Regions from separate parts of the Simplicispira sp. 125 genome, predicted to be linked through region 2. Evidence: riboswitches for the same ligand, from Rfam matches in the RefSeq annotation. Region 2 holds a riboswitch; each other region holds the start of a gene.

Region 1 (3,907 bases), 2.4 Mb from region 2:
TGCGCAGGGTCTTGAAAAAGAATCGGATAAAAGATTTCATGGGCCATTCTAGGCAAGCCAAGTGGGCACACCACGGTATGCCCGAGACACGGGCCGTTCAGCGGCGTGGACGGGTTGCGTAGGCCAGCACAAAGCTTACGGCCAGCGTGGGCAGGGCCGAGCCCAGCACGGGGGCGAACTTTGGTAGCAGGTGGTAGAAAGCGATGCCAGCCAGCCAGATCACAATGGGCGCCGCGTGCGCCTTGCCTGCGGCCTGCAGCGCTGAAGCGGCATTGGCGCCAAAAGCCAGGCGCCCCAGAATCACGCCAAACAGCGGCACGAATACCGAGCTGAGCATGAGCAAAAACGGCTCTAGGCTGTGCATGGGCAGCACCAGCGCCATGAGCGTACAGACCACTGCCACGACCAGGCCCCACTGGCGCACGCTCCAGCGCGGCAATAGGCTGTGGGCCGAAACAGCGCCCGAATAGGTGTCGCCATAAGCGTTGTCCACCTCGTCAATCAATATCAGCGACAGCGCGATCAGCCCGCCCTGCGCCAGCAGCAGCGCGGTCACCAGGTCCTGGCTGGGCAACGTCAAGGCGACGAGCACCCCCAGCGCGTAACACCACACATTGGCCAGCGCGTAGCCCAGCCAGGTGCCCCGCAACGCAGTGCCGCCACTGCGGCCATGGCGCGCATAGTCAGCCACCAACGGTAGCCACGAAATAGGCATGGCAATCACCAGGTCCAGCGCGGGCATCACGCCCATGCCGCCTTCGCCGCGCCGCTGCCACAACTGCTCGAACCCCTGCGCCTGGGCCAAGCCCAGGAACTGCCAGCTCAGCCACAGCAGCGACAACACCACCAGCGGCAACGCCACGCGGGCAATGATGCGGCGCACCAGCTGCACCATTGAGCCGCTGATCAACAGCGTGATCACGCCGCCCCAGAGCAGCGTAGCCAGCATCGGCCAGTAGGTCGCTGCCATGGCACCTGACTGGCGCCCGATGGACACCGTGGCGTCGCGCATCACCACCAGCTCAAAGCTGCCCCAGCCAATCAGCTGCACGATGTTCAGCACAATCGGCAGGCGCGCAAACGCGCGGCCATAGACCGCGTGCATCAACCCGGCGCTGGCCAGCCCGCTGTCGCAGCCAATCTTTGCCACCCAGCCCAGCAGCCCGGCTCCGATGATGGAGCCCGCCACAATGGCCAGTACCGCCTCTTGCGTGCCCAGCGCGGGCATCAGGTAGGCGCCCACCTGCATGACCAGCAGACCCACGCCCAGGCTGAACCACAGAGAGGCATGGTCGTGCCAGCGGAAAACGCGCTGCGCGCTGGATACGGGGGTCAGCGCTTCGTTGGTGGAAGCGGTTGCGGTGTTCATGCGGACTCCTTGGCAGCATCGGTGCAAGAAAGACCCGGGCCACGCGGTCGGTGGGCGTTAGAACGGGCTTCCCTGCGCGAGGATGATCTCAATCAGGTTCAAAGGGACTCTCTCAGCCCGCGCGCCAATATCGGCGTGGGGCACCCCTAGCGAATGCACCAGTCTTGCGGTGGTGCGGGGCGGATTCTAGCGGCAGTGGTAATCTCTTGGGTTTTGCCTGGGGTTTCCCTGCGCAGCGCCGCGCGCGCGCGGGTGCGCCCCAGGACCAGCCAAGGAACTCGCATGGGTGCGCAATGGAAAGCAAAGGGCAAGGCGCAGGCCGCCGACGCCCGCGGAAAGCTGTTTGGCAAGCTGGCCAAGGAAATCATGGTCGCTGCGCGCGGCGGTGCCGACCCGGCGGGCAACTCCAAGCTGCGCCTGGTGCTCGAGCAAGCGCGCAAGGTCTCCATGCCCAAAGACACGCTGGACCGCGCCATCAAAAAGGGCGCCGGCATTGGCGGCGATGCGGCCAGTTTCGAGCATGTGGTGTACGAGGGTTTTGCCCCGCACCAGGTTGCGGTGATGGTCGAATGCCTGACCGACAACGTCAAACGCACGGCGCCCGAAATGCGCGTGCTGTTTCGCAAGGGCCAACTCGGTACCTCGGGCTCGGTCGCCTGGGACTTTGACCATGTGGGCATGATTGAGGCCGAACCCGCGACTGCCGGTATCGATGCCGAAATGGCCGCCATCGAAGCCGGTGCGCAAGACTTTGAACCCGGCGAAGAAGAGGGCCAAACCCTGTTTTGGACCGATCCAGTCGACCTGGACACTGTGAGCCGCGCTCTGCCTGCGCACGGTTTTACCGTGCTCTCGGTCAAGCTGGGCTACCGGCCCAAGAACCCGGTCAATCCTGCCAGCCTGAGTGCTGAGGCGCTGGAGGAGGTCGAAGCCTTCCTTGCGGCCATCGACGCCAACGACGACGTACAAAACGTGTACGCCGCACTGGGCTGATCGGGCCGATGCAAAGCGACCACTACGCAGCCCTGGGCCTTGCGGCCAACGCCACGCTGGCCGACATCAAGCGGGCGTTCCGGCAAAAGGCCTCGTTCTACCACCCCGACCGCAACACAGCGGCTGACGCAGCCCTGCGCTTTCGCGAGGTGCAACAAGCCTACGACGTGCTCTCGGACCCCGAGCGCCGCCAGCAATACGACGACAACCGCCGCCGCAACCTGCTCGACGACCCTTTGCAAACCGCAACGGAAATCTGGCAGGCCTTCGTGCGTGAACGCAATCTTCCATGAAACTCTCTCGCTACTTCTCCGACTTGCGCAAAGCCTACGAGGCCGAGCTCGATGACCTGACCTCTGATTCCGAAGGCAAGGATGTATTAACGAAGCGCCTTGCCGCCAAGCGCAGCGAAATCGGCTTCCTGGTGCAGATGTTGGACTACAGCCCCGAGATGGTGGCCGTGGTTTTCCACCGCGCATTTCGTTTTCCCAAGCTGGCAGCCATGCAGCGATTGCTGACATTGCCGCCCGAGGCACTGCCTACATGGCCGGAACTGGCGGGCGCCGTGGCCCTCGAACCCTGGGCGGAACCTGTGGCGCTCAAAGTGCTGGCAGAGCCCGGCGGCGCGACTTTCATGACCGTGGCCGCCTGCCTGGAGTACCTGCACGCCCACGGGTTTGGCCCTGCCGACGCCGCACAAGGCACACCGGATGACGAAGAAGCTCGCAACAGCGACGAGGGCGACGACGGCGACGGCCTGAGCGCCGACGACGCCAGCGACCCGCCAGATGGCCGCTCGCTCGACGAAGCCGGCGCCGACTGGCTCGCAGACCAAGGTTTCGAGCGCAAGGACTGACACTGAGAACGTATGAACCACCTGGCATTGATTGAAAAAACCACCAGCCTGATCGCGGCTGGCGACATCGTGGGCGCCGAGAGCGCGCTGGCCGACCTGGCCGATGAGGAGGGCGACCGTGCGCTGATGGTTGTGCTCGACCAGCTCGCGCCCAAAGATGTGCTGGCCGTCATGCGGGAGTACGACAGCTCCAAGGCGTCCGTCGTGAACATGTTGGTCACACCCGAGCAGTTCGCCCGCGCCATGGTGCTGGAGAAACAGTACAAAGACCTCACGCACCAGCACTTGCGCAGCATGGTTAACGCCGTCGTCTTTCGTGAAGACGCCGACCCGTTGGAATTTTTGAACGCCATCGGCGACCTGGACGGCGGCGCCGAAGCCCTGGCCAACTACTTCACCGAAAAATGGAGCCGCATTGAGGCTTTTGCCCGTACCGGTGTTTTTGAAGCTACCGAAGACTACGGCCTGATGCTGAGTGACGATGAGCTGCTCGCGTCGGGCTACGTGCGCCCGCGCGTCGAGCTGGACGAAGTGGCCGACCAGGACTGGATGCAGATGGCCTGGCTGCTGCGCTACGAGTGCCGCGACCTGTTTATTGAAATGCTCTTGGTGCTGCGCGCCAAAGCCCGCGCACACGACCTGGGCGAAGGTGACGAGCAGCCCGAGGAAGAGGACGACGGCAAGTTCGA
Region 2 (3,907 bases):
TCAACGGATGCTTGCGCAACGAACCCTCAAAACACTCACCCGTGCGGTGGGCGTCGGCCTGCACAGCGGCCAGCGGGTCGAGCTGACACTGCGCCCTGCGCAGCCTGACACCGGCATCGTGTTCCGTCGTGTCGATTTACCCGAGCCGGTGGACATTCCGGTATCCACCCAGGCCGTGACGGACACGCGCATGGCGTCCACCATTTCGTCGGGCAGCGCCTGCGTGCATACGGTCGAGCACCTCATGTCAGCGTGTGCCGGGCTGGGGGTGGACAACCTGTATGTAGACATCACCGCAGAGGAAGTGCCCATCCTGGACGGGTCTTCGGCTTCTTTTGTTTTCCTGCTGCAAAGTGCGGGTATCGTTCTGCAAAACGCCTCTAGGCGCTTCATTCGGGTCAAAGAGCCTATAGAAATTCGCCAGGGCGAGGGTGTGCACGCCAAGTGGGCGCGACTCGACCCCTACCACGGCTACAAGCTGCGGTTTGAAATTGACTTTGCCCATCCGGCCGTCGATTCCACGGGGCAATCCGTCGAATTTGACCTGGGCCAGGGCCAATACAGCCGCGACATTGCCCGCGCGCGCACCTTCGGCTTCACCAAGGACGTGGAAATGATGCGTGCCAACGGGCTGGCATTGGGTGGCGGCATGGACAACGCCATCGTCATGGACGACTACAAAGTGCTCAATGCCGACGGCCTGCGTTACGACGACGAGTTCGCCAAGCACAAGATATTGGATGCCATGGGCGACCTGTACCTGGTCGGCAAGCCGCTGCTGGCGGCTTACAGCGCCTTCCGCTCCGGCCATGCGCTCAACAACCTGCTGCTGCGCGAACTCGAAGCCCATCCCGAGGTCTGGGAAATCGTCACCTTCGAGAACGAACGCCTGGCCCCTGCCGGTTTTGCGCAGCCGGTGCGCGCTTGGTAGCGCCAAACCACAAGCCTCCCGCGTATGCTGCTGTTTCGCTGGATCGTCATGCTGTTGCTGCTCGTGGCGGCGCTGTGCTTTGCGTTTTATGCCGGTACCGGCCGGGCGCGGTACAAGCAGCTGGGTTTTGTTGTGCTCAAGTGGACCATGATTGCCGCAGGAGTTTTCTTTGCCGTGCTCATCCTGGAGCGCGGCTTCTGACGCTGTGAACTGTTTCTCGGCCTATACTCGCCCCTGCTCCGGGGTGTGCTGATGCGCTGAGATGCCGGGGGTCTGGAAACAGGCTCCCCGGCGAACCCGACGAACTTGATCCGGTTCATACCGGCGGAAGAAGAGCCGACCTCCTTGTCTGCGTGCATGTCCCATCGGGCGCGTACGCCGTCCACAGACGCCATCCGTGTCTATGGGAGCGCAGGTCCAGTCCGGAGCATCCATCCCCGGACCTTAGGAGACCTGCCATGAACGCCCCCGACCCCCTTGCCCGTGAATCCTTCGCCAGCTTGCTGGCACGCGCCCGCGACCCCTTTCCTGCATCGCGCAAGGCCTACATTGCAGGCGCCCTGCACCCCGACCTGCGTGTGCCGGTGCGCGATATTGCGCTCACCAATGGTGAGCAGGTCAGCGTGTACGACACCTCGGGCCCTTACACCGATCCGCAGGCGCAGATCGACGTGCGCAAGGGCCTCGCCAGTGTGCGTGGCCGCTGGATCGAGGCGCGTGGCGACACAGAGGGCTACCAGGGTCGCCCATCCGTGGCACTGGACGATGGCAGCAAAAGCGAAGACGCAGTGCGCCTGGCCACGCTGCGCGCAGAAGCTGCGGCATTGCAACGCCAGCCCCTGCGCGCCAAAAGGGGTGTCAACGTCACGCAGATGCACTATGCGCGGCGCGGCATCATCACGCCCGAGATGGAGTACGTCGCCCTCCGCGAAAACGGTAAACGCGAGTGGATGGCGCAATACCAGCAAGACTTAGCGCGCGAGCAGCGCCTGGCGGGCAACCCCATGGGCGCGATGATCCCGAAAATCATCACGCCCGAATTCGTGCGCGACGAAGTGGCGCGCGGCCGCGCCATCATTCCGGCCAACATCAACCACCCCGAAGTTGAGCCGATGGCCATTGGCCGCAACTTCCTGGTCAAAATCAACGCCAACATCGGCAACTCGGCCGTCACCTCCAGCATTGAAGAAGAAGTGGAGAAGCTCGTGTGGGCGATTCGCTGGGGCGCCGACAACGTGATGGATCTCTCGACCGGCAAGAACATCCACACCACGCGCGACTGGATCGTGCGCAACTCGCCCGTGCCCATCGGCACCGTGCCGATCTACCAAGCGCTCGAAAAGGTCGGCGGCATCGCCGAAGACCTGACCTGGGAAATCTTCCGCGACACCCTGATCGAGCAGGCCGAGCAGGGGGTGGACTACTTCACCATCCACGCTGGCGTGCGCCTGGCCTACATCCACCTCACGGCGCAGCGGCGCACGGGCATCGTCTCGCGCGGCGGCTCCATCATGGCCAAGTGGTGCATGGCGCACCACCGCGAGAGCTTCCTGTATGAGCATTTCGAGGACATCTGCGACATCATGAAGCAGTACGACGTGGCCTTCAGCCTGGGCGACGGTCTGCGGCCCGGCTGCGCGTCCGACGCCAACGACGAGGCCCAGTTCGCCGAGCTGCACACGCTGGGCGAGCTGACCCAGATCGCCTGGAAGCACGATGTGCAGACCATGATCGAAGGCCCCGGCCACGTGCCCATGCACATGATCCAGGCCAACATGACCGAGCAGCTCAAGACCTGCCACGAGGCGCCGTTCTACACCCTGGGCCCGCTGACCATCGACATCGCCCCCGGCTACGACCACATTGCCTCGGCCATCGGCGCGGCCATGATCGGCTGGATGGGCACGGCCATGCTGTGCTACGTGACGCCCAAGGAACACCTGGGCCTGCCCGACCGCGACGACGTCAAGCAGGGCATCATCGCCTACAAGATCGCGGCCCACGCCGCCGATGTGGCCAAGGGCCACCCGGGCGCGCGCTCACGCGACGATGCCCTGAGCCAGGCGCGCTTCGACTTTCGTTGGCAGGACCAGTTCAACCTGGGCCTGGACCCGGAGACGGCGCAGGAATACCACGACGAGACGCTGCCCAAGGACTCGGCCAAGGTGGCGCATTTCTGCTCGATGTGCGGCCCCAAATTTTGCTCGATGAAGATCACGCAGGAAGTGCGTGAATTCGCTGCGCAGAAAGGCGTTGCGGAGGGCGAGGCACTCACGCAGGGGATGGCGGCCAAGGCCGAAGAGTTCCAGAAAACTGGGGGACGCCTGTACGTCCCGCTGCACCCGGTGGCGTGACGCAGTCGCCACCCGCGGCGGTGGCTTGCCGATGTGCCGCTGTCGCAGGCGGTGAATACCCTGTGCGTGACCTGTTACAGCCTCGCTTATATTCATTACAAATGCAGCCCACAAGGCTGCGGGCGGGGCATGGCCACAAGGCGGGTGCCCGTGAATACCATTTTCTGGAAGGGGAGCCATGAACGCTCTGGGCCGTTTGTCGATCCGTGCACGTCTGTACTTCAGCACGATTTTTTCCCTGGTTCTGCTGGTTGTGCTCGGAGGCATGGGCTATGTGGCGCTGGACCGCACCCGCGACACCGTGCAGGATTTGTTCGCGCACCGCGTGCAGACGCTCACCGACATGTCCGACCTGCGCACCACCTTGGGTGATCTGCGTCGCATCGAAAAAGACATCATCATCAATTTCAACAACAGCGTTGAAGTGGCGTCGATGCGCGAGCGTTGGGCTGCCACGCTGACCTCGTTGCGCAAAAGCCTGGATGCCGTGCGGCAGGTGCAGGCGGCCGATGCGGAGTTTGTCGGTGTGATCGACAAGGTGCTGGACGAGGTCAAACAGTACGAGACAGGCATCAGCCCCATCTTCGAACAGATCGAAGGCGCCATGCTGGATGGAGCGGGT
Region 3 (3,907 bases), 2.4 Mb from region 2:
CTGAAGATCACCGACAAAGCAGGCAACAGCCGCTGGCTCTACGACTCCAAAGAAATCATCAGCTACTTGCGCAGCCAGTTCGCACAGGTAACCTGAGGCCGCCTGAGACGGGCGCAAAAATCCTTGACAGTCAGCCCTGGATGACACGCTGCGCCATGGGCGCATAACCGTGGTTGAGTGGGCCGTGGCCCTTGCCGGTACGCACGGCCGCACCTGCCTGGATAGCGCCCAAAATATACGTGCGCGCCAGCGCCACGGCCTCGGGCAGCGCATGGCCCAAGGCCAGATGCGCGGCGATGGCAGACGACAGCGTGCAGCCCGTGCCGTGGCCGTTGTGCGTGGCAATGCGGGGCGATCGCAGGTATTGGAGGGTGCCGCCCGGCAGCGCGAGCACGTCCACCACCTCATCACCCGGCAAGTGCCCGCCTTTGAGCAGCACAGCGGGCGCGCCCAGCGCCAGCAAAGCGCGGGCAGCATCGTCCAATGCCTCGATGCCCGGGATGGCGCGGCCCAGTAGCAGCGCCGCTTCGTCGAGGTTGGGGGTCACCACGGTGGCCAGCGGGAACAGTTCACGCACCAGCACCTGTACCGTCTCGTCGGCCATCAAGCGGTCGCCGCTGGTGGCCACCATGACCGGGTCGAGCACCACATGCAGCAGTTGGTAGCGCCGCAGGGCATCGGCCACCACGGCCACCACTTCGGGCGAATGCAGCATGCCGATCTTCACGGCATCGACGCCAATGTCTTCCACCACGGCCTCGATCTGTGCGCGCAGCATCTCGGGCGGCACGCCGTGGATGGCGCGCACGCCCTGCGTGTTTTGTGCGGTGATGGCGGTAATGGCGGTCATGCCATAACAGCCCAGGGCGCTGAAGGTTTTCAGGTCGGCCTGGATACCGGCGCCACCGCCACTGTCTGACCCGGCAATGGAGAGCACGCGGGCGTAGCGGGGAGCCTGTGCAGAAAGGGGTGCTGTGTGCGTCATGGCGAAAATTATCCCGGAAACCCAAAGCGCCCCTGCCGTCACCCCCCACAACCCCAGGGAACCAACGCCAGATCCGAGGCCTGCGCATGCGCCACATCAAGCCAGGGGAATCGGCGTTGTGCTGTAATTGCCGCTTACGGACGAAACAGGGGTGTCCCGCTACCCAACGTGGCGCGGACTGAGAAACACCCTGGGGCTTTGCGCCCCGTTACCCGATCCAGATCATGCTGGCGTGGGGAGTTTCCAGTGCAGGCACCTGCCCGTTTTGTCCCCTGTAACACCGCAGACGGACAAACATGACGCTTTCCAACACCTCTTTCACCATTCTCGGCGCCGGTCTGCTGGGGCGCTTGCTGGCCGTATCACTTGCGCGCCAGGGCCACAGCGTGGCCATTTACGACAAAGGCGGCCCGCTGGGCGAGCATTCGGCTGCCCGCGTGGCCGGAGGCATGCTGGCCCCGCTGGCCGAATCGGCCATCGCCGAGCATGGCGTGGTACGCATGGGCCGCCACTCGCTCAGGCGCTGGCCCGAGCTGCTGGCACCGCTGGCGATGCCGGTGTACTTCCAGCAAGAGGGGACGCTGCTCGTATGGCACCGCCAGGACGCGCAAGAGGCCACCCGCATGCGCCAGCAACTCGAGAACACCCGCACCAGCGTCACCGAACTGCCTGCCATGCAGATGCTCGACAGCGAGGGTATGGCGCAGATTGAGCCCGCGCTCGCGCCGCGCTTTGCCCAGGGCATGTACCTGCCTGGCGAAGGCCAGCTCGATAACCGGCAACTGCTGGCTTCGCTGGCTGGCGAGATGGAGCACCTGGGTGTGCAATTGCACTGGAACACGCCGCGCGAACTGGGCTATTTTGGCGCAGACCACCCGGGCTGGCTGCTCGACTGCCGCGGCCTGGGCGCACGCGGTGACTGGCCCCAACTGCGCGGTGTGCGCGGCGAGGTGATCCGCCTGCACGCCCCCGAGGTCACGCTGCAGCGGCCCACACGGTTGCTGCACCCGCGCTACCCGGCCTATATCGCGCCCAAGGAAAACAATGTGTTCGTGATCGGCGCCACCGAGATCGAGTCCGAAGACCTCTCGCCGGCCAGCGTGCGTTCCACGCTGGAATTACTGAGCGCTGCCTACGCCGTGCACCCGGGCTTTGCCGAGGCCCGCATTCTGGAACTGTCGGTGCAATGCCGCCCCGCCCTGCCCGACAACCTGCCAGCCGTGCGCCAACTGGCGGCGCGCACGCTGCAGGTCAACGGCATGTACCGCCATGGCTACATGATTGCGCCTGCGATGCATGATGTGGTGCTGGATATCCTCGCAGGCGGCACGTCAGCGCGGGCGGCTGAGTTCGATCTGTTGATGCAATTGCTCTGAAGCGCCACAACCATGCACATTCTCATCAATCTCCAGCCCCACGAACTGCCCGAGGGCGCCAGCGTGGCCGACGCCCTGGCCGCCATGCAGGCAAAACCGCCCTACGCCGTGGCCGTCAACACTGTTTTTATACCCGCGCCCCAACACCCGCACCACCTGCTGCAAGCGGGTGACAAGGTCGAAGTGATCTCCCCCGTCACAGGGGGCTAAAACCATGAACACGACATCAACCGACGACGCCCTGGTCCTGTACGGCCAGCAGTTTTCCAGCCGCCTGCTGCTGGGCACATCCCGTTATCCCTCGCCGTCGGCACTCAAGGCCGCCGTGCAGAGGGCCCAGCCGGCCATGGTCACAGCCTCGCTGCGCCGCCAGGGCAGTAATCCGGCCGAAAGTGGCCAGGGTTTCTGGGAACTGCTGCGGGAGCTGGGCGTGCCGGTGCTGCCCAACACCGCCAACTGCCACAGCGTGCAAGAGGCCATCACCACGGCGCAAATGGCACGCGAGGTGTTCAACACCCCGTGGATCAAACTAGAGGTCATTGGCGACGACTACACCCTGCAGCCCGACACCCTGAACCTGGTGGCTGCTGCCGAGAAGCTGGTACGCGACGGCTTCTACGTACTGCCCTACTGCACCGAAGACCTCGTGCTGTGCCAGCGCCTGGTGGACGTGGGATGCCAGGCCATCATGCCCTGGGCTGCGCCCATCGGAACGGGACGCGGCCCCATGAACCCCTATGCCTTGCAGGTGCTGCGCGAACGCATCAACGTGCCCATGCTGATCGACGCGGGCCTGGGCCTGCCTTCGCACGCCTGCCAGGTGATGGAATGGGGCTTTGACGGCGTGCTGCTCAACACCGCCGTAGCCCTGGCGCAAGACCCGGTGGCCATGGCCGGCGCCTTTGCCGACGCTGTGCATGCCGGGCGCGCCGCCCGCCATGCAGGGGCCATGCAACCCCAGCAAGCCGCCCAGCCCAGCACCCCGGTGCTCGGCACCCCGTTCTGGCACCATGCGCCCGCATGACTGATAGCAACACCCTGGCGCAAGCCATTACTGCGGCCCACGCCACGAGCTTGACCGGTTTCCCGCCGCAGCCGGTGCCTGCGCCCGAAAGCGACGCGCCGGTGTACCTGGGCGCGCTGCAGGCCTGCAGTGCACTGGGCTTCATCGCCCACGATGCGCAGGTGCTGGCCCATGCCTGGCAAGCGCGCTGGGAGCGTACCGGCAGCACCACACCCGAGATTTGGCCCACTGTGGCGCAAGATTTTGGGCTGCAGACGCGGCCGCACGCAACGCCTTTTGCCGTCTGCCCACAGCAGCTCGGCCTGTATGCCGTGCTGCCCGATGCCGCCTGGGTCGGCCGCATGGCCCGCGCAGGCGTGCCCACAGTGCAACTGCGCTTCAAATCGGATGACACCGCCGCCATTGCCCGCGAAGTGCTCGCCGCCGTGCAGGCCGTGCAAGGCACGGGGGCCCTGCTGTTCATCAACGACCACTGGCGCGAGGCGATGGCTGCCGGAGCCTATGGTGCGCACCTGGGCCAGG

The links. A riboswitch is a leader RNA that binds a small molecule or an ion and turns the genes downstream of it on or off. The one in region 2 is predicted to bind thiamine pyrophosphate.
Region 1: another riboswitch for thiamine pyrophosphate. It lies ahead of C8D04_RS06290 (cytosine permease); the one in region 2 lies ahead of thiC (phosphomethylpyrimidine synthase ThiC).
Region 3: another riboswitch for thiamine pyrophosphate. It lies ahead of thiO (glycine oxidase ThiO); the one in region 2 lies ahead of thiC (phosphomethylpyrimidine synthase ThiC).

Annotation. Positions count from the first base shown of each region.
Region 1 is NZ_QEKM01000001.1:1,379,491-1,383,397, reverse strand. It holds gene C8D04_RS06295 (glutathione S-transferase N-terminal domain-containing protein) at 1-40, opposite strand, end outside; gene C8D04_RS06290 (cytosine permease) at 98-1,369, opposite strand; TPP riboswitch at 1,422-1,527, opposite strand; gene C8D04_RS06285 (YebC/PmpR family DNA-binding transcriptional regulator) at 1,652-2,362, shown strand; gene C8D04_RS06280 (DnaJ domain-containing protein) at 2,371-2,655, shown strand; gene C8D04_RS06275 (hypothetical protein) at 2,652-3,218, shown strand; gene C8D04_RS06270 (hypothetical protein) at 3,231-3,907, shown strand, end outside.
Region 2 is NZ_QEKM01000001.1:3,735,869-3,739,775, forward strand. It holds gene lpxC (UDP-3-O-acyl-N-acetylglucosamine deacetylase) at 8-931, shown strand; gene C8D04_RS18765 (hypothetical protein) at 956-1,132, shown strand; TPP riboswitch at 1,162-1,281, shown strand; gene thiC (phosphomethylpyrimidine synthase ThiC) at 1,390-3,285, shown strand; gene C8D04_RS17525 (methyl-accepting chemotaxis protein) at 3,464-3,907, shown strand, end outside.
Region 3 is NZ_QEKM01000001.1:1,383,658-1,387,564, forward strand. It holds gene C8D04_RS06295 (glutathione S-transferase N-terminal domain-containing protein) at 1-96, shown strand, start outside; gene thiD (bifunctional hydroxymethylpyrimidine kinase/phosphomethylpyrimidine kinase) at 131-985, opposite strand; TPP riboswitch at 1,123-1,241, shown strand; gene thiO (glycine oxidase ThiO) at 1,282-2,361, shown strand; gene thiS (sulfur carrier protein ThiS) at 2,374-2,571, shown strand; gene C8D04_RS06315 (thiazole synthase) at 2,576-3,385, shown strand; gene C8D04_RS06320 (thiamine phosphate synthase) at 3,382-3,907, shown strand, end outside.